Regions from separate parts of the Agarivorans litoreus genome, predicted to be linked through region 1. Evidence: predicted binding sites of a transcription regulator. Region 1 holds the regulator's gene; each other region holds the start of a gene.
What was found. Region 1 encodes LexA, which represses DNA repair genes until DNA is damaged. Its sites were predicted from a motif close to TACTGTATNNNNATACAGTA; they were not measured.

Region 1 (10,259 bases):
TGAAGCTTAAACCAGCAATAGATGCAGTGGCGTAAACCATCGAGGCATAACCAAACAATCTTTTACGAGAGAAGGCAGGAACAATCGCCGAGATAATGCCGAATGACGGCAAAATCATAATGTAAACTTCGGGGTGGCCAAAAAACCAAAATATGTGCTGGAACAGTACAGGGTCTCCCCCACCGGCGGCATCAAAAAATGACGTGCCAAAATACTTATCGGTAAGCACCATGGTCACTGCACCCGCTAATACCGGCATCACAGCAATCAACAAAAATGCAGTGATAAACCAAGTCCACACAAATAGCGGCAGCTTCATGTAAGTCATGCCGGGTGCACGTAAGTTCATAATGGTCACAATCACATTGATCGCCCCCATAATCGAACTAATCCCCATAATATGCACCGAGAATACAAACAAGGCAGTACTATCAGGGCTGTAGTTAGTAGAGAGCGGTGCGTAGAAAGTCCAGCCAAAGTTAGGGCCACCACCTTCCATAAACAGCGAGGCTAACAGCATGGTGAAAGCAAAAGGTAAAATCCAAAAGCTCCAGTTATTCATGCGTGGCAAGGCCATATCTGGCGCGCCAATCATCATCGGAATCAGCCAATTAGCCAAACCGGTAAAGGCCGGCATTACTGCACCAAACACCATGATTAAGCCGTGCATGGTGGTCATTTGATTGAAAAAGTTAGGTTCAACTAATTGTAAACCTGGTTGGAACAGCTCGGCGCGGATCACCATCGCCATTGCGCCACCGGTAATAAACATGGCAAAACTAAACCACAAATACATTGAACCAATGTCTTTATGGTTAGTGGTTAATACCCAACGCATTAAACCGCGCGGGGCACCGTGATGGTGCTCATCATGGTCAGCATGAACGTCACTAATCGTGCTCATTATCTCTCTCCCTACTGCGCTGCGTTTTGCACGGCCACAACATCCTTGGCCTGCACTAAATCACCGGTATCATTACCCCAAGCGTTACGCTCGTAAGTAATTACGGCAGCCAGCTCTTTTAAACCTAGCTGTTTACCAAAGGCTTGCATCGCAGTGCCCGGTACACCATTCACAACTACTTCAATATGTTTGCCCACATCACCAATAGCGATTGGGCTGTCTTTCAAGCCAGGGAACACACCTGGTAAGCCTTCACCGTTAACTTGGTGGCAAGCCGCACAGCTTTTGTCGTAGACTTTTTTGCCCAGCGACATCAGTTCGTCTTGCTCCATAGTCATAGCAACCAGCTCTAACTCTTGGGCCTGTTTGGCTTGATAAGCGGCTTCTTCTTCGGCTAACCAAACATCGTAATCGGCCTGCGTTTTAGCAATAACCACAATCGGCATAAAGCCGTGGTCCTTACCACACAACTCTGCACACTGGCCGCGGTATATGCCGGGTTTATCAATGATGGTCCAAGCTTCATTAATAAAGCCTGGGTTGGCGTCTTTTTTAACTGCAAAATCGGGTACCCACCAAGAGTGGATAACATCTTCCGAAGTCATCAAAAAGCGTACTTTTTTATCGATGGGCAATACCAGCGGTCGGTCTACTTCAAGCAAGTAGTTTTTGCGTTTTTCCAGCTTGCCGTTAACTTCATCCATATCAGAAGCCAGCACGCTATAGAATTCCAGTTCACGGTCAAAGTATTTGTAATGCCACTTCCACTGGGACCCTGTTACTTGAATGGTGATATCGGCATCGGAAGGATCTTCCATGGCCAAAAGAGTTTTAGTGGCAGGAATCGCCATGCCAATCAAAATAATGAAAGGAACGATGGTCCAAATAATTTCTACTTTGGTACTTTCATGAAATTGAGCCGGCTTGGCCCCTTTAGACTTGCGATGATGAAAAATAGCCCAGAACATGGCGCCAAACACCAGCACCCCAATAGCACAACAAATATAAAAAATTGTCATGTGCAGGCCATAAACCTGCTCACTAATGGCGGTAACACCCGGACGTAAGTTGAATGACATTTCTTGCGCAAATACTTGCGACGAAAAGAATGTCAGCATTATTAGCTGAATCCATCGGCCCACAGCGCTCTCCTTTGCTAGTAGCCAACGACAACAACTTTCCAAACTAGGAAAGTAGCTGCAGAAAAAGGGAAATCTCCCCCCAAAAAGTAGTAGACAGCAACAGCTAAATACAAGCTACTGCTTATAAATTAACCCCTAAGTTAAAGAAATGTAAATATATTGTTGAAATTTTTATAGATAAACACAAAAGATGTGATGCTAACGACAAAAGCCCAAATCGGGCTGATTTGGGCTTAAAAAGGGCGGAACTTATTGCTATGTAAGGCTTACATCCAATCGGCAGTGCGAATAATACCTACCGCCAAGCCTTCGATTTCGATGCTTTGATACTCTAAATCAACTTCAATAGTTGAGAGCTCTTCATTCTCTGGGTGCAAGTAAACCATTTTACCGTCGCGCTCAAAACGCTTAACCGTAACATCGTCTTCTAAACGTGCCACCACCACTTGCCCATTATGAACATCATTGGTTTTATGCACTGCTAACAGGTCACCATCCATAATACCGATGTCTTTCATACTCATTCCCTGCACCCGCAGTAAATAATCAGCATGAGGATTAAACAAGTTAGCATCTACCGCATAGTGTGACTCTACATGCTCCTGCGCCAAAATAGGCTCGCCTGCAGCCACTTGGCCAATTAAAGGTAAACCGGGTTCTAAGTCTTCGGCTACTGACTCATTAGCGCTGGCTGGCAAATACTCTTCACTAATGCGAATACCACGCGAAGCACCAGGGATCATCTCAATAGCCCCTTTCTTAGCAAGAGCTCGTAGGTGCTCCTCCGCCGCATTAGCGGAGCGAAAGCCTAATTCTTTAGCGATCTCTGCACGGGTTGGCGGCATACCCGTTTCGGAAATATGACGACGAATTAATTCAAATACTTCTGTTTGACGGGGTGTTAAGGGCTTCATAGTCTACCTGTAAGTTTATACAGCACACTGTTAGTATATACAGCATGAGCAATGAAGCAAGGATTTATCGTTAGCACGATCAAAATCAAATTATTAATACTTTAAGACAAATAAAAGCCACTAGCCAATTGCTTAAAAAGTGACTGAGGTATATGCTTAGGCTAATTAATAATACAATATGATTTACTGGAGTTGAATATGACAAAGCCTGTCATCGGTTTCATCGGCCTTGGTCTTATGGGCGGCAACATGGTTGAAAACCTGCAAAAGCGCGGTTACCAACTAAATGTAATGGACTTAAATAAAGAGGCTGTTGCAACGTGTGTTGCTCGTGGTGCTAAAGAAGCAAGCTCAGCAAAAGAACTAGCAGAAGCTAGTGACATTGTAATGCTTTGTTTAACCACTTCTGCAGTAGTTGAAAAACTTATCTACGCTGACGACGGGATTTTAGCCGGCATTAAAGAAGGCGCAGTATTAGTAGACTTTGGAACCTCTATTCCAGCCTCTACCCGTAAGATTGGTGAAGACTTAGCTGCTAAAGGTGCCGGCATGATTGACGCACCATTAGGTCGTACTCCTGCTCACGCTAAAGATGGCTTGCTAAACATTATGGCAGCTGGCGATATCGATACCTTTAACAAAGTTAAACCGGTATTAGACGAGCAAGGTGAAAATGTATTCCACCTAGGTGCTCTTGGCGCTGGTCACACTACTAAGTTAGTAAATAACTTTATGGGTATGACTACTGTTGTTGCTATGTCGCAAGCATTTGCTGTAGCCGATCGCGCTGGTGTAAACCGCCAACAGTTATTCGACATTATGTCAGCAGGTCCTTCTAACTCACCGTTCATGCAGTTTTGTAAAAACTACGCAGTAGATGGTGTAAGTGACTTAGGTTTCTCTATTGCTAACGCAAACAAAGACCTTGGCTACTTCTTAGAAATGGTAAAAGACTTAGGCACAGAATCTAAAATTGCTGAAGGTTCTTCTGCAAACTTAGCCGCTGCATTAGATGCAGGCCTAGGCAACGGCAATGTACCAGAGATTTTCGATTACTTTCTTAAACTAGAAAAGTAACTCGAGCTCCTCGTGACAAGGGTGTAACAGTCAAACTGTTACACCCTTGTTTGTTTTAAAGCCAGCATTTCTCCATGCTAGCATCAACAGAATACTGGCAAACAAACCTGCCGATAGCGGCTCACTAACTCTGGTAGCCTCTGCCACAATCAGCACTGGATTAATGTCTATCCAATAGTAATCTTCATCACCTTGCACCAAGGGGCTGTTAAAAATACGCGTGACTTCATCAGGCGTAATCAGGGTTTGATTGTTCAAAGATGGGTTCATCAAAAACGCACCATCCTTATGCGGCAAACCTAAGTTATGACCGAGTTCATGTGCTAATAGCTCTCCACCAAAAGACCCTGCAGCATAGGAAGACTCAACCACAAAGTCGTTACCAAAATACTCACCACAACCAACAATACCAGTAAGAACAAAGCTGCCACAGGCACTAATGGTATCGATGAAATAGAAGTTAACTACATTGGCTGGACCAACGTGCTGATTGAATAGCTGGGTGACTTCTGCGCTAGTGGTTATATCAAGCAGCTCCGGAAACACCAACTCGCTGGCAGTGCCAATACGAATATCGATGATGTTTTGGCCAAAGCTAGCTTGCGAATATATTTCATCCAATGCAGCTTCATTGGTGGTAATAAAGGCCGCCTGAGCCATTGATGAAATAAATAGCAATAGGGCGAATAATGAGTTTTTTGTGGTCAGAGTCATAACACATTCCTTAGCATGGTAAGCCTAATGAAACCTCAAGTAACATATTATTAACAATAGCATCCACGACTAAATAAACGAATTTTTGCAGCAAGTTTAATCTACCCAGAGTAACTATTGAGCCTCAATTTAGTTCTTTATATAAGTGCTGAATTATTTGAGATATTGCATCAAATCAAAGCCAAATTTAGATAAGTCTGCTACCCTATGCACTGTATTCATTCACCACTATAAGCTCTTGAGATGTTACATTTACCCTCTCCAGTATTAGCCGTTTTGCGAGCAATAATTGGCTTTTTTACGCGCGGAAAATTTGTCCCAGACAACCCCATCACTGAGTTCAATTTAGATTTATCTCAGCCGATTATTTACGTTATTCCGAGCAATTCTTTGGCCGATGTTTTAACTCTACAATTAGCCTGTAAAGAACTTGGCTTACCCGATCCCTTCGAACCGGTAATGTTTGCTGGCGAAGCACATAAACGAGTGGCATTTTTAGTTGATGGCAACGGCGAGACCCTAGAGCAAACCATTGAGCAATTTACCTCTGCCTTGGCCATTCACCGCAGCGACGAAAGCCACAACGCACAGCTGGTGCCAGTTAAGTTGTTTTGGGATCGTTACCCCGGGCGCGAGAGTGTGGATGACTTAATGGGCGGCAAGCCAGAACGCCCTGCTGGGGTGTTAAAGAAAACCTGGCAGGTTATCTTTAAAGGCCGCGAAAACTTGGTCCGTTTCAGCCCGCCGGTATCACTTAAAGACATGGCACAACGCCAAGGCTCAGACAAACGTATTGGCCATAAACTGGCGCGTGTTGCTCGAATACACTTTAGCCGCATGCAAATGATCGCCACCGGCCCCAAGTTACCGAATCGTCGGCACATGTTTGAGCAACTACTGGCTTCGGCAACCATTCGCGAAGCGATTAATGAAGAGGCAAAGGCCAAGAACATAAGCAATGCCGCTGCACGCCAAGCGGCATTGAAGTACTTAGAAGAAATTGCCGCTGACTTCTCGTACCGTAACTTACGCATGGCTGATGCAGTGCTGAGTTGGGTGTGGAACAAAATCTATTCCGGTATTGAAGTAAACCACGCAGAGAAGGTTCGCCAACTTGCTCAAGAAGGCCATGAAATTGTCTACGCACCCTGTCACCGTAGCCACATGGACTACCTACTGCTGTCTTATGTTCTGTACCATCAAGGCATGGTACCACCGCACATTGCAGCTGGGGTTAATTTAAATTTCTGGCCGGCAGGTCCATTTTTCCGCCGCTCTGGTGCATTTTTCATTCGCCGCAGCTTTAAAGGCAATAAACTCTACTCCACGGTATTTAGAGAATACTTGGGGCAATTGTTTAGCCGAGGTTACTCGGTAGAGTACTTTACCGAGGGGGGCCGCAGCCGCACAGGGCGTTTATTGCCACCTAAAACCGGCATGTTAGCCATGACCGTTCAAGCCATGCTAAAAGGCTTAGAGCGTCCGGTAACGATTGTTCCGGTCTACTTTGGTTACGAACACGTAATGGAAGTGGGCACTTACTACAAAGAGCTAAAAGGCAAATCTAAAGATAAAGAGTCGTTATTTTCACTGTTTGGCATGCTGCGTAAATTACGCAACTTTGGCCACGGCTACGTAAACTTTGGCGAGCCGATTAACGTAAACCAAAGCTTAAACAAACTAGCGCCAGAGTGGCGAGAACATCCAGAACAAGGTTTGAAACCTAGCTGGCTAGTGCCAGCGGTTAACGATATATCCAAGCAATTAATGATGAATATTAACAGCGCTGCTGCGGTGAATGGTTTGTGTTTAAGTGCTACTATTTTATTGGCCGCCGAGAACCGAGCCTTACCCCGTAAACAGCTGGTTAAGCAGATAAGTTTATACACATCGTTAATCGAAAACGTGCCTTATAGTGATCATGTAACGCTACCGGAAGTAGATGCAGAAACACTGTTGGATCAGGCTATTAGCCTCGACAAGTTTGAAATTCGCAGCGACTACCTAGGCGAAATTATTGGTCTAGATGAAAAACAGCAGGTACTGCTTAACTTTTATCGCAATAACATTATCCACTTACTGATTATTCCAGCCTTTATCGCTACCGCGTTATTGCAACATCGTAGCCTGTGCCGTAGCCAATTAGTCACCTTACTTGAGCAGCTTTATCCTTTGTTAAAAGGTGAATTATTCCTGCGTTATCAAGTCAGTGATATGAGCGATCTGGCGGAGCGCTACTTAGAAGAATTTGCCGCGCTAAAACTAATTAGTGATCAAGGCGATTGCTTTAACATTGACAGCCAACGTCGCGGGCGTTTGTTGCTGCTAGCTCAAGTGGCTCAAGAAAGTTTGCACCGCTACGCCATTGTTGCGGCGTTGTTAGCCAAGCGCCCTCACTTAGAGCGTGCAGAGTTAGAACAACAAGCATTGGCCGGCGCACAACGTTTAGCGCAATTGCACAATATCGACGCGCCGGAATATTACGACAAGCGCATTACCACCAACTTGCTCTCGCTAATGCGTGAGCAAGGCATAAACGACAGCCAATCTGCTGAGGATTTGTTTAAGCAACTCTCGCCATTGCTGGCCGATGGGGTATACCAATCGATCAGTGAATTATTAGATCTAGACACTTAAGCCTTACTAATAGCCAGCCATGCATAATGGCTGGCTATACCTACAAATACCGCCAAGCCCACGTAGTTATTGTTTAAAAAAGCTTGGAAACACGCTTCTCGTTCGCGATAACGAATCAACTTTTGTTGGTAGACGAACAACACTGCTGCTGCTAATAGGCCAAGATCAAAGGGCAAACCTAGTTGCTTAATATCTCCGATTATCGCCAAACAGGTTAAACTAGCGACTTGCAAGAGTGCCACCACCAACTTGTCGAAGCGGCCAAACAATATCGCCGTAGATTTAATGCCCACTTTTAAGTCGTCATCACGATCAACCATTGCATACTTGGTGTCGTAGGCCACTGTCCAACATACATTAGCCACTAATAGCAACCACGCCTCGGCAGGCACTGTGTTGGTTTGCGCAGCGTAAGCCATAGGAATACACCAACTAAACGCCATTCCCAAAAACAGCTGCGGTAAGTGAGTATAGCGTTTCATAAAAGGGTAAATTGCCGCCAAACCAAGGGCAGCAAAGGACAACAAAATCGTGAGGGTGTTTTGGCTTAATACCAGCAAAAACGAAACACTAACCAATACCGCAAATAAAGTAAGTGCCTCACGCGTGCTCACCACCCCAGTCGCTAAGGGGCGCTGAGCGGTGCGTTTTACATGAGCATCCACCTTGCGATCAGCAAAATCATTAATCACACAGCCAGCTGAGCGCATAAAAAATACGCCTAGTACAAATACTAGTAAAATAGAAAGATCGGGTAATCCTTCGGCAGCTAACCAAAGTGCCCAAAGCGCCGGCCATAACAGTAACAAAGTGCCAATAGGTTTATCTGCTCGCATTAATTGCCAGTAAGGTTTTACGTTAGCTAGCTGCAACACCGCTTTCTCCTTGATAGGCGATACAAGATGGCAAAAAAATCTCTGATACCAACAAAGGCGCAGAGGCCAACAAAAAACGAGAACGCCGCCCCCATAAGGGCTGTGAAACTGCAGCATGCTGATAAATAGCAGAGTCTTGAGCAATCTTAGCCAACTCTATGGTTTGGCGTAGCCCTTTGTCAGTAAACAATAACTCACCGAGCGGCTTAGTAGCGAGGCGACTCACCTCAGCAGCATCGCCTTCTAAAGAGCTTTTAGGGATCACACTACGGGCAAATACCCAAGGTTCACCATCGCAGCATAACAGTACTTCACGCACCCAATAGGGGCCAGCACAAGCCAAAGTGGCTAACTCATGGTTAGCTATCTCGGCGTAGTCCTCAAACAACACTCGAATTGAGAATTGCTGGCAATGTTGACGTAAGCGCGCAGTTAACGAGCCAGGGTATTCTAGCCAATCGCGCAACAATGGCGCAGGTATCGTTATTTGCTGTGGCAACAGCCACTTACCATCGGCCCCGCAAGGCTGCACTTGTTTTGGTTTCACGCGATCACATTGCAAAGAATTAGACAGGCATTATCCAGTAAACTGCAGTTTAAAGTAAACTCTCCTTTGTATGGATGCCGTACTGATTCAGACACCGGTTATCAATAAATGCACTTTGGTTAAGCTCATACACTGAGTCACTTGGCTAACAAGTCTTGTATTATTTTCCATCACCAGCTTGACCTAGTGCCCGCTAACAGAAACAATAAAGCTAGGACTACCAAGGAAATACACCGTCGCATGAAATTTGTTCACAGCTTGCTGTTATGTTGCAGCTTATTCTTCTCCTCGTTAGCCTCCAGCCAAGAGGCAGGAACCTCTAGTTATGCATATTTTGGCTTCGAACCCGATATCATTACTAATTACATTAGCACAGGCAAAAAACTCGGTTACGTGCGTATTAGTGCTGAAGTAATGGTTGAGAACCAAAGTGCCTTAAGCAGTATAGAGCACCATGCTCCACTCATTCGCGACGCGATTATCGAAATACTGGGCCACCAACGTGAAGAAGATATAAAGTCATTAAAAGGCCGCGAAGAAATTCGCATGTTATGCCAAGAAGCGGTAAATGATTTATTAGTTCAAGAAACCGGTAAAAAATTAGTGAGTAAATTGCTGTTCACTAAGTACTTATACCAATAAAGTTAATTGATAGATAAAACTAAAAAAGCCCATCGATGATGGGCTTTTTGCTTATTAATAGCTAACGTTAATTAGGCTGGTGCTTGTCGAAAAATTTATCTAACAAGGCCTGAGCGCAACCTACAAACAAACCAAATAAGTGAGCCAAGTTAGCGGTAGAAGGCCCCACCACATCCATAAAGCCAATGACCAGCCAGACTAACATAAAGCCAACAATTGCCGGGCTAAGCTGTAAGCCAGCCTGCGGGCGCAACCAACCGGTAAACCAACAATATCCCAGTAAGGCGTACACTACTCCCGACAAACCACCAAAGTAAGGGCCGGTTGCTAGTAGCTGTGCCACATTAGGAATAACCGCTGCTACAAGCGTAATTAGTAATAATTTAGAGCTACCCAGCTGGCGTTCAATTTCTCCCCCCAACTGCCACCACCACAAGCCATTAAAGACAATATGGATAACCGAAAAGTGCAAAAAAATAGGTGTTATCACTCGCCAAAACTGATCTGAGGCTAACATGCTTAGCTGCGGTGGAATGGTGAGATTAAGCATCAAATAGCGCTCAAAGCCAATGTTCATCAGCAAATAAACCACGGCGGAAATCAGTAACACCGCCAAAGTAACTGGACCAGCATGCGCAAAAAAAGCACTTTTAACTAAGCCCTTTCCGCCATAAGAGAATTTAGCTTTACGGCTATCGGCCACAGTCCAAGAAGCGGCTAAGTATTTTTCATCATTAGGGTTTTCAATAAACTGCTTGAGTTCGTATTCAGCTTTATCAAGGTGTTGCTCATCAATTAAGAAAACCG
Region 2 (10,259 bases), 2.3 Mb from region 1:
CACCGATGCCTTGGTTGAATTAGAGCAACAAGGGTATGCGGTAACGCCAACTGCGCGTGCTACCCAACTCACCATGAATCGCGAAGGCATTCGGCGCTTAGCAGCTGAAACACTAGGTTTGCCTACTTCTGCATATCAATTTGCCGATAGCTTAGAAGAGTGCCAACAAGCCGTAGCAAACGTAGGTTTACCATGTGTACTCAAACCAGTGATGAGTTCTTCTGGTAAAGGACAATCAACCTTACGTAATAGCAACCAAGTTACCGCGGCGTGGGATTACTCGCAAGAAGGTGGCCGGGCTGGTGCAGGTCGCATTATTGTAGAAGGCTTTGTCGATTTTGATTACGAGATCACCTTGCTTACAGTAAGTGCCGTAGACGGTATTCATTTTTGTGCGCCAATTGGTCACCGCCAACAAGATGGCGATTACCGCGAATCATGGCAGCCACAAGCGATGTCAGAGCTTGCATTAGCGAAATCACAAGAAGTAGCTCGTAAGATTGTTAGCGAACTGGGTGGTTACGGTTTGTTCGGCGTTGAGCTATTTATTAAAGGCGACGAGGTGTTCTTTAGCGAAGTGTCGCCACGCCCGCATGATACCGGCATGGTAACCCTAATTTCGCAAGACTTATCAGAGTTCGCTTTACATGCTAAAGCCATTCTTGGTTTGCCTATCAAACAAATCCACCAATTTGGTGCTAGCGCTTCAGCGGTGATCATGGGCGATGGCCAATCTCAAGACATACGTTTTAGTGGCTTAGCCGAGGCTTTAGATACTAGCGATAGCCAACTGCGTTTGTTCTCTAAGCCAGACATTAATGGTCAGCGCCGTTTAGGGGTAGCCTTAAACCGTAGCGACAGCATTGAGCAAGCCGTTGATAATGCCAAGCAAATAGCGGCAAATGTTAAGGTGACTTACTAGTAATGACGGCAGGGTCATTTGGTTTAAATGACGAAGAATTGGCGCTTCTATTAGCGCCAAGCTCAGCCCCTGCCTCTTCAAAATTACTTCGAGTATTGTGGTTTCAACAAACGCCTATTTGTAACACCTCCCCCATTGAACACATTTCTGTCCAACAAGTTGAAGAATTACAACTGCAGCTTCAGCAATCCAATGAATTTGATGCGATTGTTTTAAACTGTGCCAACTTGAACAGTGAGCAGCTAGCGTTACTCGCTGATTTACTTGAAGAGCAATCGCAGATCTCGGTATTTTTGATAGGTAAAATGCCCGCGATGTCTTTTGACTTACCCGATTTTATCTACTGCTACAGTCAACAGGAGTTAGATGAGCAGTTTGCTCATTGGGGCGACAGCATTAACCTACAGTACCAACAATGGGCTAACAATAAGTTCGTTTACTTATATAACCCTCGACCTACCGAACCATTGCGGCAACAAGTGCAGGAATTAGGTTTTAGCTTTTGTGAATATTGGCAGCCGCAGCAGCAAGGTATTGCTCAGCACCTCCAGCAAGCAAGCTTAGTGATGCTAGTGGTCTACGATGATGACCCACATATTATTGATGCCTTAGAGCGTCTTGCGGCTATTTTACATCGCCCCGGCTTAATCCTGGTTTTTCAAGAACAATCTAAGCTGAAAAACAGCATTATTCTGTTGGCAAAACATTATGGTTTAAACCTATATACTTCCGTTTCTATCGACCAGTTTAAACCGCAACTTGCCTACTTAAGTCGTCAGTTTTTTCGCTTATACCGACACAAGCTAAATCAGTTGGGTGATACCACTGAACATAGCCAATATCTGATTCATGCAACAACAGACAATAACTTAATTGGCTACTGGGATTGGCCAACCAACATTGAGCAAGACCAACAATTTAATACCCCTGTTAATGCGGTATATTGGCACCACTTTAAGCAAGAGCTGAATCACCGTAATTTAGCGCTAACGCAAATAGCCGATCACTATTCAGAAATGATGCTGGTATTTAATCCTGAACTGCCCATGGAAAATCTAACCAGCTTAGTGCGAATAAAGCAACAAAACGTGCAGCTAGCTTGGCAACCTAATCTAGTCGCACAACTTAAAAACCACCCTACTGTACTGGACTTGATTGACGTATTAGTGATTTCTTTAGATATGTGGATCTTACTCAATGTAAATAATGACAACCGTGGATTTTGGCAAGCTGTAAAACAACGCTGTCAGGAACAACAGGTGGCTTTGGCAATACTAGGTGTTCAGCCAGAACTTATTCAATATTGGCGAGATAAGGGCTTTGATTTATTGATTCACCGCGATGAAGCGGAGTAAGTAGCCTAGGCTTAGGCTACTTCGTAGTACTTAGGTGTAATAGATAATTCTTTATCAATGATGGTTTTGGCCATTCTGGCACATTTTCCACATTCAGAAGCAACACCATTCTTTTTACGTACATCAGCTAAATTTTCACAGCCTTGTTGCACTGCTTCTTTAATTTGCTTATCAGTAATGCCGTGGCATAAACATACAAACATTGCTTCACCTCATCAATCACAATAAAACAAGTATATTGCGAACCATTATCATTCGCAATATCTTTTTTAAGCTTATACCGGATTATCGACATCAATAAAAGTAACATCTAGGTCGTGGGTTTCTGCCAACCACTCCCCTAGTGCCTGCGCGCCGTAACGTTCGGTAGCATGGTGGCCAGCGGCAAAGTAATCAATGCCCATCTCACGCGCTGTGTGTACGGTGTTTTCAGAAATTTCACCACTAATAAATGCATCTAAGCCCTGCTCAGCCGCTAAACCAAGATAGGATTGTCCACCACCTGTGCAGATACCTACTTTTTGAATACTATGGCCATTAGCGATGTGCAAAGGTTTACGCTGCAGCACCTGCTCGATACGTTTGGCAAATGCTTCACCGGAAAGTGGCTCTTCTAACTTACCCACCATGGCTACGCTACGCGGATCCCACGCTTCGAGGCCACGCTTTAAGGTAATGCCAAGGCGCTTAGCGAGCTGTGCATTATTACCAAGCTCTGGATGTACATCTAAGGGTAAGTGGTAGCCATAAAGGTTAATATCATGGTTTAACAAGGCTTGCAGGCGACGACGCTTCATACCGGTAACCACTGCCGCTTCGTTTTTCCAAAAGAAGCCATGATGAACCAAGATAGCGTCGGCTTTATGCTCAATGGCTTGGTCAATTAAGGCTTGGCAAGCTGTAACACCAGTAACAACTCGCTTAACCTCTGCACGACCTTCTACTTGTAAGCCATTGGGGCAGTAGTCTTTAAACTTAAAGCTTTCTAAGTGCTGGTTTAATATGTTTTCTAATCGGGTATTTTTCATTACATTAACTCACAATGGTTTGGCACATTGTAAGTAGCAGACCCAGCTTTAAACAAGCCTTATAGATTAGAACAAAACAAACTGGTTAATTTTGTCAGCTTGCTGCATCCAACTTGGACGATCATTGCGCTTAATCCACTGGCGGTGCAATGCGCTATAGAAAGGCGCTCTTAGGCCGGCAAGGGCAACAAAAGGGAAAGAAACCAAACCCACTAAAAATAGTGCGATACGACGAACGATGATAATGCTGGTAGAAAATTGCTTACTCATTTCGAACACCTCAACTGGTTAGACCACCAAATAGTAGCTAATATTTGGTAATAAAACTACAAAAACCAGTGAAACAGTCGAAATAAAAAGCAAAATCTTTAAACAAGTGTAAATTAATAACAAAAGAGCAACATTTGTGAATAAAAAAACATGGGAAAATGATCTGCACTGGTGTTTAAACGCGCCTGCTTTGCTGCCTCATGCCCTGCCTTTTATGGTTGACTCTACCTGGCAACAACAGTGGCAATGGGCGCTTAAGGAGCATTTAGCCCATATAGTTGAGCCACAGGCTAACTCTCGCTTAGGTTTATATTTTGAGCAATTGTGGCGGGGCTTAATTGAAGCACACCCAGAATGGCAATTACTCGCCGATAATGTCGCTGTGCAACACCATGGGCGCACCCAAGGCGCTATCGACTTTTTGCTGGTAAACCATCAGCAGCAACAAATAGAGCACTGGGAGCTAGCTGTGAAGTTTTACCTAGCACGCAATGCTTCACCTTGCGCTTCTGATTACTTGGGGCCTAATCAACAAGACAGACTGAGCAATAAACTCAGCAAATTACTGCTCAAGCAAATCCCTTTAGGTAAACACCCACAGATCCAAGCATTAGCCCAAAAATATGCTAACTACTCTTTTAAACAGCGCATTGTGTTGCCCGGGTATTTGTTTAGATTAGGCAATGATAGCCACCCCACTCCACAAAATTTGCATTGGTATAGCCTAACTCAATGGCAAACAATGCAAGCTCAGGGGTGGTGTGTATTGGCTAAGCAGCAATGGCTTAGCCCTGGCGCTTATCCACTAAGCAAAGCTGGTAATGTAGTAGATGTTTCACGAGGTCCTGTACAACTCTACTTACCAGAGCAAGCTAAGCAGCAGGAAAAGCGTATCTTTGTCTGCCCTGATGATTGGCTCACCAGGGCAAACAATATTAAGAGCTAGTTTTACTGTTCTTCAGATGAATACTCTCGCATCATCTCTTCAACGGTTTCAACCATATGTTTACTGCCACAGAAGAAGGGAACCCGCTGATGCAGCTCTTCTGGTTCAATATCCATAATACGAGTAAAGCCATCGCTGGCCTTGCCCCCTGCTTGCTCAATCAAAAAGGCCATCGGATTACATTCATACAATAAACGTAACTTCCCTTTAGGTGCAGAGGCCGTTGAGGGGTAGATGTAAATTCCGCCTTTTAGCAAGTTGCGGTGAAAATCAGACACCAAAGATCCAATGTAACGCGAGGTATAAGGTCGATTGGTTTCTGGTTCAATTTCTTGGCAGTACTTTAAGTACTTCTTAACCCCAGTTGGAAACTTAAGGTAATTACCTTCATTGATTGAGTAAATTACCCCGTCATCAGGAATGGTCATATTCTCATGAGAAAGGTAAAACACCCCTAACGATGGATCACAGGTAAAACCATGAACTCCATGACCTGTGGTATACACCAACATCGTCGACGAACCATATACCACATATCCTGCAGCGACTTGGCGATGACCCGGTTGCAAAAAGTCCTCTAATACTGCTGGCGCACCACAAGGGCTGATACGCTTATAAATTGAGAAAATAGTCCCAACCGACACATTTACGTCAATATTTGAGGAACCATCTAAAGGATCCATTAGCACAACGTATTTACTGTCGATAGAACGAGCACTGTCAAAACTAACAAACTCATCTTCTTCTTCAGAGGCTACGCCACATACCTCACCACGCGCCTCAAGCGCAGCTTTAAATTTCTCATTCGCATATAAATCTAATTTTTGTTGCACTTCTCCTTGCACATTTTCTACGCCAGTAGCGCCGATAATATCAACTAACCCTGCTTTGTTGATCTCACGGTTAACTACTTTAGCGGCTAAACGAATAGCCCCTAATAGCTGAGTAAGCTCCCCTGTGGCATCGGGAAACTGGTGTTGTTTTTCTATTATGTATTCACCAAGAGTTATCATTTTAATCCCTATTTATTAGCACGCTTCCTATGAAAACCTTTTCAGCCTTCAATGTTATTTTGCAAGTATTTACGAAAAATTACTAGCACATCAGTTTAATTGTCATACATATAAAGCAAAAAAAACATTTGCAAAATCTCCAAACAAAGAATACTGTATATCCATACACTGTACAAAAACACAGTTAAACTTCGACATTGACTTAGAGCATGGAGCGAACAATGGCACAACAAATTGAACAACTGCTACAAAGCAACAAGGTATGGCAAGGCAGCCAATGGCAACACAGTCATCTTAACGTTCATTCAAGTGGCTTTGCACAACTCGACCAACAACTACCTAACCATGGTTGGCCACAAGGCGGCATCACCGAAGTGCTGTACGAAAAACATGGCATTGGCGAGTTACAATTATTGCTTCCTGCTCTAGCTAAGCTTAGTCAACAATCGCGCTGGATTATTTGGGTTGCACCACCATTTATGCCTAATGCCCCTGCACTACAGCAGCATGGCGTAGATATTAGTAAAGTCATTGTTATTCGATCTGAGCAGTGTAGCGATACCCTGTGGACCATTGAGCAAGCATTAAAAAGTGGCTCTTGTAGCGCAGTATTAGGCTGGTTAGACGGCTTAGATTTAAAAGCCAGCCGCCGCTTGCAGTTAGCAGCAGAACAAGGAGATTGCTTAAGTTATTTATTTAGACCGCTACAGCAACAACAGCAAAGCTCTAGCGCCAGCGTAAGAATGGCCTTGCACCCTAGCAAGTCACCAGAACACATTAACTACCATCTGCTAAAACGTCGTGGCGGCGCCCCGCTCTATGAGCAACACATTCCACGACTTAATTAATGCCGATGCCTTTTATGCAAGTGCAACATGTATTGGATTTACCTTGATTTTCCCCAGCTCGCGTTGGACCTACTACAACGCGAGCACCCCAGCCAACAAGCCTTGGCAATACATCACAACAAGCAAATCATTCAACTTAACCAAGTAGCACATCACTTAGGGGTTTATTTAGGTTGCTCGCTTAATACCGCTTACCAATTAGCACCACAGCTCTGTTTATATCAACAAAGTGATTTATCTTGTGATGCCTACTTTGACGCCTTAGCCCAGCAAGCTTTGCACTACTCAGCGCAAGTTGCAGTACATCCAGATAACGGGCTGTATATTAGCGGTGTCGGTATGCGTAATATTTACCCTAAGCCAGAGCAGCATGTGTCTAAGTTGGTACAACACTACCAGCAACAACAGCTTAGCTTTCGTATTGCCCATGCCCATAGCGCGATAGCTGCCCGCTGGTTAGCTCGCTCACAAAATATCAAGCAAGCAGGATCGGGAATTACCCAGCTAGCCGATTTACCACTGAACTTTAGCGACTTACCCTCTCACCAAGTCACGGCTTTACAAGCAATGGGCTTATATACCATTAAACAGCTTTATGGTTTACCTCGGCCAGAGCTGCGTAAACGTTTAGGCGAAGATAGCCTAGCGTTACTCGATCAAGCTAATGGGCGATTAACGACTCCACTGCGCTTCATCACAGCACAAGCCCATTACCAGCAACGTTTTCCTTTGTTAGCCGAAACCCACACGATTCAAGGTTTAATGTTTTCACTAAAACAGGCTTGCCAACATTTTCAGCAGTGGTTAAGACAACACCAGCTTTGCAGCAATATATTGGTACTGCGTTTAAATTTTAGAGATAAACCCAGCGAACAAATCATCTTAAAAAGTGCTCGTTTATTACAAACCAGCCAAGATTGGCTAGCACTATTTCGTTTAAAGTTGGAATCAACTCGCCTAGCAGCTGCGGTGATTGAATTTAGCCTAGATTGCCAAGCCCTTTATCCTCTTGGCCACCAAATCACCGGTTTGTTTGAACAGCAGCAATCCACGAGTGATAGCTTGCTGTTTGACCAATTAAGTGTGCGTTTGGGCGAGCAAGCAATTAGCCGCTTAGGCTGCCAAGCAGATTTTCGCCCCGAGTATGCCAGCCAATACCAGCCTTTGTCTCAGCATGAGACGCTTAATTACCCTACACAGTTTGCTCGCCCCTGCTGGCTACTGCCACAGCTAAAACCCATCAATATTGAACATTACGCCCTACTCTCTGAGCCCGAACGCATCGCTAGCGGGTGGTGGGATGAACAAAGCATTAACCGAGATTACTACATAGCACAAAGTCCCAATCAAGGCCTGGCTTGGGTATGCCGAGAAAAACAACAGTGGTACCTGCACGGCTGGTTTGCCTAATGAATAACACGCTTTTTGCCGAGCTTAATGCCCAGAGTAACTTTAGTTTTTTATACGGCGCTTCACACCCAGAAGAAATGGTAGAGCAAGCCCAGCGTTACGGCTATCAAGCCATTGCGATTACTGATGAATGCTCATTAAGTGGAGTTGTTCGAGCTCATCAAGCCGCCGAACCATTAGCCATTAAACTTATTGTGGGTAGCCAATTTACCACCGATGAACAATGCCAATTGGTGGTTCTGGCTAAAAACCTTAAAGGTTATCAGCAACTTTGTCGCTTTATTACCCAAGCAAGAAAGCACAGTAAAAAAGGCAGTTATCAAGTCACACTACAGCAATTTGATCAACGACTTAACCAATGCTTACTCTTGGTTAAAGCCACTCCTGCGCTACAAGCAATACACCTTAAGCAGCTGCAGCAACAATTATCTCAAAGCCTCTATTTGCTGTTGCATAACGACTTATCTCAACCCACTAAAGTGCTAAACAGTTATCGGCAATTAGCCAAGCAACACGCAATGCCCTGCCTTGCATCCATTAATCCACGCATGCACTTGGCTAATAGAAAGCGCTTAGCCGACATTCTTGATGCCATTCGCCAACACAGCACTGTGCAGCAAGCGGGTTTTTTATTAAGCAGTAATGCCGAACGTCGCCTATTACAGTGGCCTCATTTGCAACAGCGCTACTCTAGTGAAGAATTAGCCCTTAGCACTCAACTTGCTACGCAATGTTGTTTTAGTCTTAATGAAATTCGCTATCAATACCCTAAAGACAATGTACCGGCAGGTTATAGCGCCCAGCAATACCTGCGAGAACTGGTTGAAACAGGCATACAACAGCGTTTTGGTGAGCAGCTTTCTGCTGAACTACGAGCGCAAATCGAACATGAGTTAAGCTTAATTAGCGAGCTCAATTACGAACACTACTTTCTCACTATTTACGATATTGTGGCCTACGCACGGCAACAAAACATTCTCTGCCAAGGGCGAGGCTCTGCCGCCAACTCAGTGGTGTGTTATTGCTTGCGTATTACCGAAGTTAACCCCAACCAAGTGGGCTTACTGTTTGAGCGCTTTATTTCTAAAGAACGTAATGAGCCACCAGATATCGATGTCGATTTTGAACACCAGCGCCGCGAGGAAGTCATTCAATACATCTATCAAAAATATGGCCGTGACCGCGCTGCTTTAGCTGCCAGTATTGTCACCTACCGCACCCGCAGTGCAATTAACGAAATAGGTAAAGCCCTAGCTATTCCTGCGCATATACTACATGGCCTTAACCACAATATTGATTGGCGTGATGGCAGTAACTCAACCAGTCAAAAGATTGTTCAAGCTGGCCTATTACCAGAAGCTAATGCACGCAATTTTGCTGAACTAGTGGAACAATTACGCGGCTTTCCTCGTCACTTGTCACAACATGTGGGTGGTTTTGTCATTGCCCAAGACAAGCTGTGTGACTTAGTCCCCATAGAAAATGCCGCCATGGCCGATCGCACTATCATCCAGTGGGATAAAGATGACTTAGAAGCACTACATTTAATGAAAGTAGATGTACTGGCTTTGGGAATGTTAAGCGCGATTCGCCGCTGCCTTGCCAGCTTAAGCCAACGGGAACAACGCACCATTAGCCTTAGCGATATTCCACAAGATGATAGCGCCACTTACGACATGCTATGCAAAGGCGACAGTGTGGGCATTTTCCAGGTTGAATCACGCGCACAAATGAGCATGTTGCCACGGCTAAAACCACGCAACTATTATGATCTAGTGATAGAAGTGGCGATTGTTCGCCCCGGCCCAATTCAAGGCGACATGGTGCACCCTTACTTGCGCCGACGTAATGGCGAAGAGCCGGTAGATTACCCAAGCCCTGCAGTAGAAGCCGTATTAGCGCGCACCCTTGGCGTGCCAATTTTTCAAGAGCAAGTAATTAAGTTGGCCATGGTAGCAGCAGGATTTAGTGGCGGCGAAGCAGACCAACTGCGTCGCGCTATGGCCACTTGGAAGCGCAACGGCAAGCTAGCCTACTTTCGCGATAAACTCATCAACGGCATGCAACAGCGCGGCTACCCTGTCGCATTTGCTGAGCGTTTATTTTCGCAAATTCAAGGTTTTGGTGAGTACGGCTTCCCCGAATCTCATTCAGCCAGTTTCGCCTTACTGGTTTACATTTCGTCTTGGCTTAAATGCCATGAGCCAGCAGCATTTTGCTGTGCACTGCTTAATAGCCAACCCATGGGCTTTTATAGCCCTAGCCAATTAATTCAAGATATACAACGCCACGGAGTGAGAATTCTGCCCATCGACATTAACCAAAGCAATTGGGAACATAGTCTCGACTACAGCCAAGATCCTAAGGGCGCAATTCGATTAGGGTTAAAGCAAGTAAAAGGACTAAACAAAAAAAAGTTTGCGCGTTTATTAGCAAATCGACCAAGCCAAGGTTTTAGCCAACTCAG
Region 3 (10,259 bases), 970 kb from region 1:
TACAAAAGCTTTACCCACTTTAAGGGTATCTTGTACAACAAAGCTTCCGCCTTCATACATTAACTCGCCAGCGTCACCGGCTTGACCACCTGACTCGGCATAAAACGGCGTTTTATCTAAAACAATAATGCCTTGTTCACCGCTTAAAAGTGACTGTTGGGGCTCGCCATCTTTAAACATTTCAATAATCTTAACGTCAGCATCTAGGTGTTGGTAACCTAGAAACTCGGTAGCACTATCAATAATTAGATTGTCGTTGTAGTCGGTACCAAAGTTACTGGCTTGCTTAGCGCGTTCACGTTGAGCTTGCATAGCCGCTTCAAACTCGGCCTCATCGACACTTAGCTCTCTCTCGCGGGCGATATCAGCGGTTAAATCTGCTGGAAAGCCATAAGTGTCATAAAGCTTAAACACCAAGTCACCAGGAATAACCGAACCTTCCAATTCGCTAAGTGCTTCATCCAAAATTAACAAACCACGGTCAAGGGTTTTGGCAAACTGCTCTTCCTCTAGCTTAAGAACACGTTCAATAACCGGTAACTGAGTTTGCAGTTCAGGGTAAGCTTCACCCATTTCAGCGATTAGTGCAGGCAATAATTTATAAAAGAATGCATCAGTAGCACCCAACTTATTACCATGACGCACCGCTCGACGAATGATACGGCGAAGTACGTAACCTCGACCTTCATTAGCTGGCATAACACCATCTGCGATTAAGAATCCACATGAGCGAATATGGTCGGCAATTACCCGCAACGATTTGTTTTCCAAATCATTGGTGCCAATAATTTTAGCTGCTGCAGCAATCAGGTTCTGAAAAATATCAATTTCGTAGTTAGAGTGTACGCCTTGTAAAATGGCTGCGATTCGCTCTAAGCCCATACCGGTATCAACCGATGGGTTTGGTAAGGGGTCCATTGTTCCGTCGGCTTGACGGTTGAACTGCATGAAGACTACGTTCCAAATCTCAATGAAACGGTCGCCATCTTCTTCAGGACTTCCTGGAGGACCACCCCAGATATGTTCACCATGGTCATAAAAGATTTCGGTACAAGGACCACAAGGCCCGGTGTCACCCATTTGCCAGAAGTTATCTGACTCAAACTTCTTCTCTGGAGACTTATCGCCGATACGAATAATGCGATCTTTAGGCACACCAATTTTGTTTGCCCACAAATCAAATGCTTCATCATCGGTTTGGTAAACGGTGACTAAAAGCTTCTCTTTAGGTAGCTTAACAACTTCAGTTAAGAACTCCCATGCATAGCCAATGGCTTCTTCTTTGAAGTAATCACCAAAGCTGAAGTTACCTAACATTTCAAAGAAAGTATGGTGACGCGCCGTGTAGCCTACGTTTTCTAGATCATTGTGCTTACCGCCTGCTCGCACACAGCGTTGTGAGGTAGTGGCCCGACTATAGCTACGCTTATCAATACCAAGAAATACGTCTTTGAACTGATTCATACCCGCGTTAGTAAACAGTAAGGTAGGATCGTCGTGAGGCACTAATGAACTACTGGCAACTACTTGGTGATTTTTGCTGTTAAAGAAGCTTAAAAATGCATCTCTTACTTCAGCTGAAGTCATCTTCATGAAACTCTTTCCTGGGGGTTTGTAGCAAGTCGACATAGCGGCGAAACCTAAAGTTACCCGTCGATAAGCGCTAAAAAAGGTGAAACCGTTATTAATCGCGACAATATATCATGCAGACCTTTGCAGGCAAAGTGTTCAAGGCTTATTGCTGTTGTAGTTCGTTATACAAGAGATTGATTAGTTCGAAATCGAAGCCTCGTCGAAACAAGTAGGCTGTACATTTTTGCTTTTGCATTCGGTCGCTGGGTAAACCTTGCTTAAATTTCTTGTTAAAACAAAGTTCGATGGCTTTATACCAATCCCAGTCATCCTGCTCCAAAACCTCAATCGCTAAATCGCCGCTAATACCCTTGGTTTGCAAATACTGCTTAATATAGTTTTTGCCGTAGCCTTTGCTAACTCTAGCGCGGGTTAACGATGCTGCGTAGCTTCTATCATCTAACCAAGCATTTTGTTGCGCGTACTCTAGAGCATCACTAACTTCGTCATCTTGGTAGCCTTTTTGCTGCAATTTTTGCAACAGCTGCTGTTGGCTATAGGAACGCCTTGATAGCAAATCGATGGTGGTATGTAAGGCGCTACGATTAGTCATAATAAAAAGGAGCCCTTAGGCTCCTTTGTCTCGCTTATGCTTCTTGATCAGCAGGTGCTTCAGCTACAGGTTCTTGCTCGTTTGGCTCAACCTTAGTAAGCAGGTTATTTCGGATAGTCATTTCAATTTCTTTAGCAACTTCTGGGTGTTCTTTTAAGTAAGTAGATGCGTTTGCTTTACCTTGACCAATTTTATTACCTTTGTAAGAGAACCAAGCACCGGCTTTGTCAACCAGCTTCTCTTTAACACCTAGATCAATCAGTTCACCGTAACGATTAAAGCCTTCGCCATACATAATTTGGAACTCAGCTTGCTTAAACGGTGGAGCAATTTTGTTTTTAACCACTTTAACCCGGGTTTCATTACCAACCACTTCATCACCCACTTTCACCGCACCAATGCGACGAATATCTAAACGAACTGAGGCGTAGAACTTAAGCGCATTACCACCGGTTGTAGTTTCTGGATTACCAAACATTACACCAATCTTCATACGAATTTGGTTAATGAAGATACACATACAGTTTGTTTGCTTAAGAGTACCAGTTAGCTTACGTAACGCTTGAGACATCAAACGTGCTTGCAGGCCTACGTGGCTATCGCCCATGTCACCTTCAATTTCTGCTTTTGGTGTTAAGGCTGCTACCGAGTCAATAACAATCATATCTACAGCACCAGAGCGCGCTAACATATCGGTAATTTCTAGCGCTTGCTCACCAGTATCAGGTTGAGATACCAATAGGTTGTCTACATCTACACCTAGCTTTTTCGCATAGATAGGGTCTAAGGCATGCTCCGCGTCAACAAATGCACATACCTTACCCACTTTTTGGGCTTGCGCAATAGCTTCTAAAGTAAGTGTGGTTTTACCAGAACTTTCAGGACCATAGATTTCGATCACGCGGCCCATTGGCAAGCCACCTGCACCCAATGCAATATCAATTGATAAAGAACCAGTAGAAATGGTTTCAATATCCATGGTACGGTTATCACCAAGCTTCATGATTGAGCCTTTACCAAATTGCTTCTCAATTTGGCCTAGGGCCGCAGCTAATGCCTTTTGTTTGTTCTGATCCATATCGCCCTCGTTAGGTGCTTTTAACTATCTTGTTGAACAGTAGTATACTGGGTATTCATACAGTATCAAGTTTATTCCATAAAATTCCTAAAAGAGTTTTGCCTAATTAGCTGGCAGCTTTTATCCTTGCAGCTTCGTTCAACTAAATAGCCAATAATTCGATTACGCTGATGACTGAAACAAACCTAGAAAAACATACGCCAATGATGCGCCAGTACCTTAATCTAAAGGCGCAACACCCTGATATTCTGCTGTTCTATCGGATGGGCGATTTCTATGAGTTGTTTTATGACGATGCTAAACGCGCATCTGAATTAATGGATATTTCTCTAACCAAACGTGGACAATCTGCTGGTACGCCTATTCCCATGGCAGGCATTCCCTATCACGCAGCCGAGAACTACCTTTCACGACTTGTACAACTAGGCGAGTCAGTCGCGATTTGTGAACAGATTGGCGATCCAGCCACCAGTAAGGGGCCGGTCGAACGAAAAGTAGTTAGAATCATCACCCCTGGTACAGTAAGTGACGAAGCACTACTAGAGGAAAAGCAAGACAATTTATTAGTCAGCGTGGTGAACCAACAGGAACAAATCGGTCTTGCTTATCTGGATATTGCCAGTGGTCGCTTCGTTATCAATCAGTTTAATGGTGAGGATCAACTTCAAGCCGAACTACAGAGACTAAACCCAGCCGAATTGCTCTACCCCGACGATTTTGAATTTTACCCAAGTTTGCAAAGCTACAAAGGCCTACGCCGACGCGGTGAGTGGGAGTTTGATTTAGCCACAGCAGAAAAAGTGCTAAACCAGCAATTTGGTACTCGTCATCTAGATGGTTTTGGCGTGAGTGAATATCCCCTCGCCCTGTCTGCAGCGGGTTGCTTATTGCAATATGTACAGGATACCCAGCGCACTGCATTGCCACATATCAATGCAATTATTATTGAAAGCCAAAGCCAATTTATTCAGTTAGATGCAGCTAGTCGTAAGAACTTAGAACTTACTCGAAACTTGGCCGGCACTTATGACAATACTCTCAGCGCCATTTTAGATCGCAGCGCCACCGCCATGGGTAGTCGTTTGCTCAACCGCTGGATCCATCAACCGTTGAGCAATCAACAAGAAGTTATAGCTCGCCAAAATTGTATTGCCGAGATCTTAAGTGCCGACCTCTATCCACAGCTACAAAGTATTCTTAAATCCATCGGCGACATTGAGCGTATTTTAGCGCGCTTAGCACTGCGCTCTGCTCGTCCTCGAGATCTTGCTCGCCTACGTAATGCTTTTGACCAACTGCCCGAGCTACAAAGTTATTTACTTAACTGCCAAGCTTTGGCCCCTTTAGCTAACACCATCAGTGAGTTTCCAGAGACTCTGGCACTACTACAAAATGCAATTATAGATAATCCTCCAGTACTCATTCGAGATGGTGGGGTTATTGCGCCAGGCTACAATCAAGAGCTGGATGAGTGGCGTGACTTAAGTGACGGGGCTACTCAGTTTTTAAGTGACATAGAGCAACGTGAGCGTGAGCAAACCGGCATAGCTAATCTAAAAATTGGCTATAACAAAGTGCATGGTTTTTATATTGAAGTTAGTCGAGCCCATGCAGAACAAGTTCCAGAGCACTATATACGTCGCCAAACTTTAAAGAATATGGAGCGCTACATCATCCCCGAGCTTAAAGAGCACGAAGAAAAAGTGCTTTCTAGTCAAGGTAAAGCGCTAGCCCTTGAAAAACAGTTATACGAGCAACTACTCGACCTGTTAATGCCAGAGCTAAGCAAAATGCAACAAAGTGCTCAAGCCATTGCTCAACTAGATGTTCTAGCTTGTTTGGCAGAAAGAGCGGAAAGCCTAAACTATTCTCGCCCAAGCTTTGTGAAAAACTCAGGTATTAGTATCCAAGGCGGCCGTCACCCGGTTGTAGAGCATGTAAATGAAACACCATTTATTGCCAACCCTATTCAACTAAACAAACAGCGCCAGCTATTAATAGTTACAGGCCCTAACATGGGCGGTAAATCGACTTATATGCGCCAAACAGCACTTATCTGTTTGATGGCTTACATGGGAAGTTATGTTCCGGCTGATAGCGCAGAGCTTGGACCAATAGATAAGATTTTCACTCGTATTGGGGCGTCCGATGATCTGGCAAGTGGTCGTTCTACCTTTATGGTTGAGATGACTGAAACTGCAAATATATTGCATAACGCCACTGCCAATAGCCTAGTACTGATGGACGAAATTGGCCGAGGAACAAGCACTTATGATGGTATGTCATTAGCTTGGGCTGTCGCACAGGCATTAGCTAAACTTAAATCACAAACGCTTTTTGCTACTCACTATTTTGAGTTAACTCAGCTTCCGGAATTATTGGAAGGGGTAGCTAATGTGCACTTAGACGCGGTTGAACATCAGGATACCATCGCATTTATGCATCAAGTACAAGATGGCGCGGCGAGTAAAAGCTATGGCTTGCAAGTAGCTGCTCTTGCTGGCATTCCAAAAGCAGTTATTAACCAAGCGAAACGAAAGCTCAAACAACTTGAGGCGATTGAGCCTGCTGGCTCAAATGCAGTAAATGGAGACTTAGCTGCTCAGTTAAACATGGACTTAGGCGAACCAGAACCTCACCCGGTTGTTGAGCAGCTTAAACAGCTCGACCCCAACGAACTAACTCCCAAAGCAGCTTTAGACTTATTATTTAAACTAAAACAGCAAAGTCATTAAACCGCTTATTATACCAATCACACTAAGTAAGTGATGAGAAATAACGCAGGAAGAATACTCGAGAATAAGGCAGAGTTTTATTGATAAGTAACCTGAGCTCGGGATAAAGAAGTGACGATAACTCTGCAACCCAGTACTTAATCTAGCTTCATGTTTCTAGCGAGATAGTTTTGCTTAGTTCAGGGCGAAGCTGCGCGCCAATAGCTAGCCTATTGCAAGTAGCTTCAACACCGAAATAAGTAAAAGTAGCCGCTAGAAACCGACTTATTATCCCAAGCTCAGGTTAAGTAGTATTCTACAATCAAAAATCCTAACGCAGTTATCGAGTATTTTAACCAGATAGAATGAACAGTTACTTAATACGATAGGTATTAAGCCAGCAACTAAAAAAGGAAGCCTAAGCTTTAATGCCGATCAGTTAAGACAGATCCATTGACGATCTTTCTAGGTATAGCAAAATCCGATGTCATTAATGGCATCGGATTTTTTCGTTTATGGACGTCTCACAAGCACTCAACATCATCAATGACTGGAAGCCCAATCAAATTGAAACACTGGCTGATTTGTTACCCCTTGAGCTCATCAATGATGCCTATGCTTTGTCCGATACGGTTACGCTGAGAAAACGCAAGCTGTCGCTTGAGTCACTGGTCTGGTTGCTTGTTGGAATGGCGCTTTATAATGACAAATCGATAGCCAATATCGTGAATCAGCTCGATATTGTTGACCGTGAAGGTAAGCCTTTCGTTGCGCCAAGTGCACTCACGCAACGGCGTAAACAGCTAGGCGAACAAGCGATACACGATGTCTTTCAACTCATGTCAAAGCGCTGGTGCCAACAAGCCAACTTCGCTCACTGGAATGGTTTAACATTACTCGGTGTTGATGGTGTCACTTGGCGTACTGATGATTCTAAAGAGAACAGCGATGCATTTTCTCGACCTAAAGGCACACAATACCCACAAGTGCGCATGGTGTGTCAGATGGAGTTAAGCACACATCTCATCACCGCCAGTGCTTTCGACGACTACAACGTCAACGAAATGGTGTTAGCCGAAAAGCTGATTAAAGATACGCCAGACCATAGCCTAACGATGTTCGACCGTGGCTTTTATTCGATGGGGTTACTGCATGCTTGGCAGAGTGCAGGTACAGAGCGCCACTGGCTTCTGCCATTAAAGAAAAACACTCAATATACCGTGCTGAGAAGCTTTGGGCGTAACGATAAACTTGTCACCCTTACTAGTAATCCTAGAGCGCGTAAGTTATGGCCAGAACTATCCGAAACGATGACTGCTCGTCTCGTGACCCGCAAAATCAATGGCAAGACATTTGAGGTACTCACCTCCATGATTGACCCGATGCGCTTTCCCGCAGCAGATATTGGTTCATTGTATGGACACCGTTGGGAAATCGAACTGGGATACCGAGAGCAAAAACAGTTTATGTTGGGAAGGCGTTTGACACTCAGAAGCCGTAAACCGGAGCTGGTGCGCCAAGAGCTATGGGGCATTTTGCTGAGCTATAATTTGATACGGTATCAAATGGTTGAAATGTGCTTTGTGTTGAAAGGGAGCTACTTACCTTACCAGCTGAGTTTTAATGGCGCGTTAGCGCATGTCATGAGGTTATTGGTAGGACTGCCTTATTCCAGCCCAGGGGCAATTCCTCGGCAGCTCAAGCATTTTTATGGGATGGCAGAAAGCCTCATTCTTCCGCCAAGGCGAGAACGAACCTTTCCAAGGTGCGTTAAGCCCAGACCGCAGCGATACGCTAGAAACAAAAATGCCGTTCACCTTAAGTGAACGGCATTGAAGCCTAAGCTTCCTTTTTATTATCTAATATTTCTTTATCTACACTTTAAATAACGAGTCGATAGATAGATTCTGTAGAGAAAGTATATCGCGTAAGCGACGTAGTGCTTCAACCTGAATTTGTCTAACACGCTCACGAGTTAAGCCAATTTCACGGCCAACATCTTCCAGCGTAGACGCTTCGTAACCAAGTAAACCAAAGCGACGTGCTAATACTTCGCGTTGCTTGCTGTTTAGCTCGCCTAACCAACCAACGATGCTATTTTTCATATCGTCGTCTTGGGTGCGGTGTTCAGGTCCGTGGTCATTCTCATCTGAAATGATATCAAGCAGGGCTTTATCATTATCCCCACCGATAGGCGTATCAACTGAGCTGATGCGTTCGTTTAGACGTAACATCTTAGTGACATCTTCAACCGGGCGATCTAGTGTTTCAGCAATTTCCTCGGCGGTTGGTTCGTGATCTAAACGGTGTGCTAATTCACGTGCTGTACGTAAATATACATTTAGCTCTTTCACCACATGAATCGGTAATCGAATAGTTCGAGTTTGATTCATGATTGCCCGTTCAATGGTTTGACGAATCCACCAAGTAGCATAGGTAGAGAATCGGAAACCACGCTCGGGGTCAAATTTTTCAACTGCTCGAATCAAACCAAGGTTCCCTTCCTCGATTAAATCTAGCAGTGCTAAACCACGGTTATTGTAGCGGCGAGCAATTTTTACTACCAAACGAAGATTGCTTTCAATCATTCTTTTACGCGCGGCTTCATCACCTCTTAAGGCGCGGCGGGCATATAGGACTTCTTCTTCGGCGGTAAGTAATGGAGAGAAACCAATTTCGCCAAGATAGAGCTGAGTAGCATCTAAACTCTTGGAAACATCGGCTTGCATGATGTCATCTTTATCTGATTTTTTATCAACAGTTTGATTCTTTGAATTTTCTGTTGAAACGCTTTTAAGTTTTACAGCAGTTTTTACTTGGGTCATAGCATAACCTCCCTGAACAAGACCTGATTGCTATTATTGTTATGTGCAATCTAGGCTAGAGTGCCGGTAGATACTTAGCTGGATCTACTGACTTTCCTTTGAAACGGATCTCAAAATGTAATCGCGTATCGGTTGTTCCTGTATCGCCCATATCGGCGATGTGTTGTCCTACTGCTACTTGCTGTTTTTCTTTGACACGTAAACGACTGTTATGAGCGTAAGCACTTAAATAATCATCGTTGTGTTTTATTATTATTAGTTTTCCGTAACCCCGTAATGCACTACCAGCATACACCACTCGACCCGGTGCTGAAGCTACGATTTTTTGGCCTTGCTTACCACCAATATCTAGACCTTTATTACCATTCTCTTTATTGGAGAAACCCTTGATAATATTGCCTTTTGTTGGCCAAACCCAACCTTTTACGGAACCTGTTTGAGCCTTGTTTGTAAGCTTCGACGAGTTTTTAGCGTATGCCTTTGTTGACGTTGATTCAAGTTCTTTTGATGATTTTTTAACATCTTTAACTTGCGGCTTCACAGTTTTATGCTTGTTGGTTTTAGCTTTGCTGGTTTTAACACTGCTAGCTTTTAGATTTATAGTTTGACCAACATATATTGTGTATGGTGGCGGAATATTATTTCTTTTTGCTAATTGTTCGGGGTCGATCCCAGCCCGCCAAGCAATCGAGTACAGTGTTTCGCCTTTTTTTACTTTATAACTGGCGCTATTTAGGACACCTCGGGTCTCGTCGTTATAAGTTCCAGCATTAGTAACTGGCGCGGGGCCGCCTTCTCGACTACACCCTTGTAGCAAGCAAACGAGAACGATTAACCCCAAATAGCGCCAGTAATTCATAGTGTTAACGAAGCAGCAAGTACGCTACCACAGCTAACACCACAACTAACCAGCCTAATATTTCTACATATTTACGAAGTTGGGCTTCCATTTTTTCGCCACCCCACATCATCAAGCCAGCCACTAGGTAAAAGCGCATACCGCGACCAACTAAAGAGATAAGCAAAAACGGGATGAATGCCATATTCAGAATACCGGCAGTTAAAGTGAAGACCTTGTAGGGAACTGGGGTGAAGCTAGCCACAAAAATTACTAATACCCCCCACTTTTCAAACCATTCAAAGGCCACATCCATTTTGTGTTGGTAGCCGACCGATTTAATCAGCGGCTCCACAAGAGGCTCGTAGAAAAACTGACCTAAGGCATAACCCAAAGCCGCCCCTAATACTGAGAAAATAGTTGCCAACATAGCAAAGCGTAATGCTTTATTAGGGCGAGAAAGCGCCATAGGCGCTAGCATGACATCGACAGGAATAGGCCAAAAGATAGATTCTATAAAACTCATCCCTGAAAGATAACGTACCGCATGGCGGTGCTCAGACCACGTCATCACTCTATCGTATAAGGCACTAAAAATTTTCACGCTAATTCACCATTA

Region 2: a site for LexA is predicted at 5,686-5,705, ahead of imuA (translesion DNA synthesis-associated protein ImuA). Genes of this name have one in related genera too.
Region 3: a site for LexA is predicted at 3,309-3,328, ahead of recA (recombinase RecA). Genes of this name have one in related genera too.

What each region holds. Positions count from the first base shown of each region.
Region 1 covers NZ_BLPI01000001.1:1,769,930-1,780,188, forward strand. The annotation lists gene ctaD (cytochrome c oxidase subunit I) at 1-904, opposite strand, end outside; gene coxB (cytochrome c oxidase subunit II) at 916-2,022, opposite strand; gene lexA (transcriptional repressor LexA) at 2,313-2,960, opposite strand; gene K5L93_RS08210 (NAD(P)-dependent oxidoreductase) at 3,159-4,037, shown strand; gene K5L93_RS08215 (zinc metalloprotease) at 4,068-4,751, opposite strand; gene plsB (glycerol-3-phosphate 1-O-acyltransferase PlsB) at 4,995-7,388, shown strand; gene ubiA (4-hydroxybenzoate octaprenyltransferase) at 7,385-8,260, opposite strand; gene K5L93_RS08230 (chorismate--pyruvate lyase family protein) at 8,247-8,810, opposite strand; gene K5L93_RS08235 (flagellar basal body-associated protein FliL) at 9,051-9,452, shown strand; gene glpG (rhomboid family intramembrane serine protease GlpG) at 9,520-10,259, opposite strand, start outside.
Region 2 covers NZ_BLPI01000001.1:4,074,288-4,084,546, reverse strand. The annotation lists gene purT (formate-dependent phosphoribosylglycinamide formyltransferase) at 1-922, shown strand, start outside; gene K5L93_RS18815 (hypothetical protein) at 925-2,277, shown strand; gene K5L93_RS18810 (bacterioferritin-associated ferredoxin) at 2,289-2,480, opposite strand; gene K5L93_RS18805 (Nif3-like dinuclear metal center hexameric protein) at 2,553-3,305, opposite strand; gene K5L93_RS18800 (DUF2517 family protein) at 3,372-3,575, opposite strand; gene K5L93_RS18795 (DUF1853 family protein) at 3,712-4,521, shown strand; gene fbp (class 1 fructose-bisphosphatase) at 4,524-5,534, opposite strand; gene imuA (translesion DNA synthesis-associated protein ImuA) at 5,756-6,382, shown strand; gene K5L93_RS18780 (Y-family DNA polymerase) at 6,410-7,792, shown strand; gene K5L93_RS18775 (error-prone DNA polymerase) at 7,792-10,259, shown strand, end outside.
Region 3 covers NZ_BLPI01000001.1:800,962-811,220, forward strand. The annotation lists gene alaS (alanine--tRNA ligase) at 1-1,593, opposite strand, end outside; gene K5L93_RS03675 (regulatory protein RecX) at 1,736-2,185, opposite strand; gene recA (recombinase RecA) at 2,220-3,263, opposite strand; gene mutS (DNA mismatch repair protein MutS) at 3,434-5,998, shown strand; gene K5L93_RS03690 (IS4 family transposase) at 6,493-7,803, shown strand; gene rpoS (RNA polymerase sigma factor RpoS) at 7,852-8,802, opposite strand; gene K5L93_RS03700 (peptidoglycan DD-metalloendopeptidase family protein) at 8,858-9,661, opposite strand; gene K5L93_RS03705 (YqaA family protein) at 9,666-10,244, opposite strand; gene K5L93_RS03710 (protein-L-isoaspartate(D-aspartate) O-methyltransferase) at 10,241-10,259, opposite strand, start outside.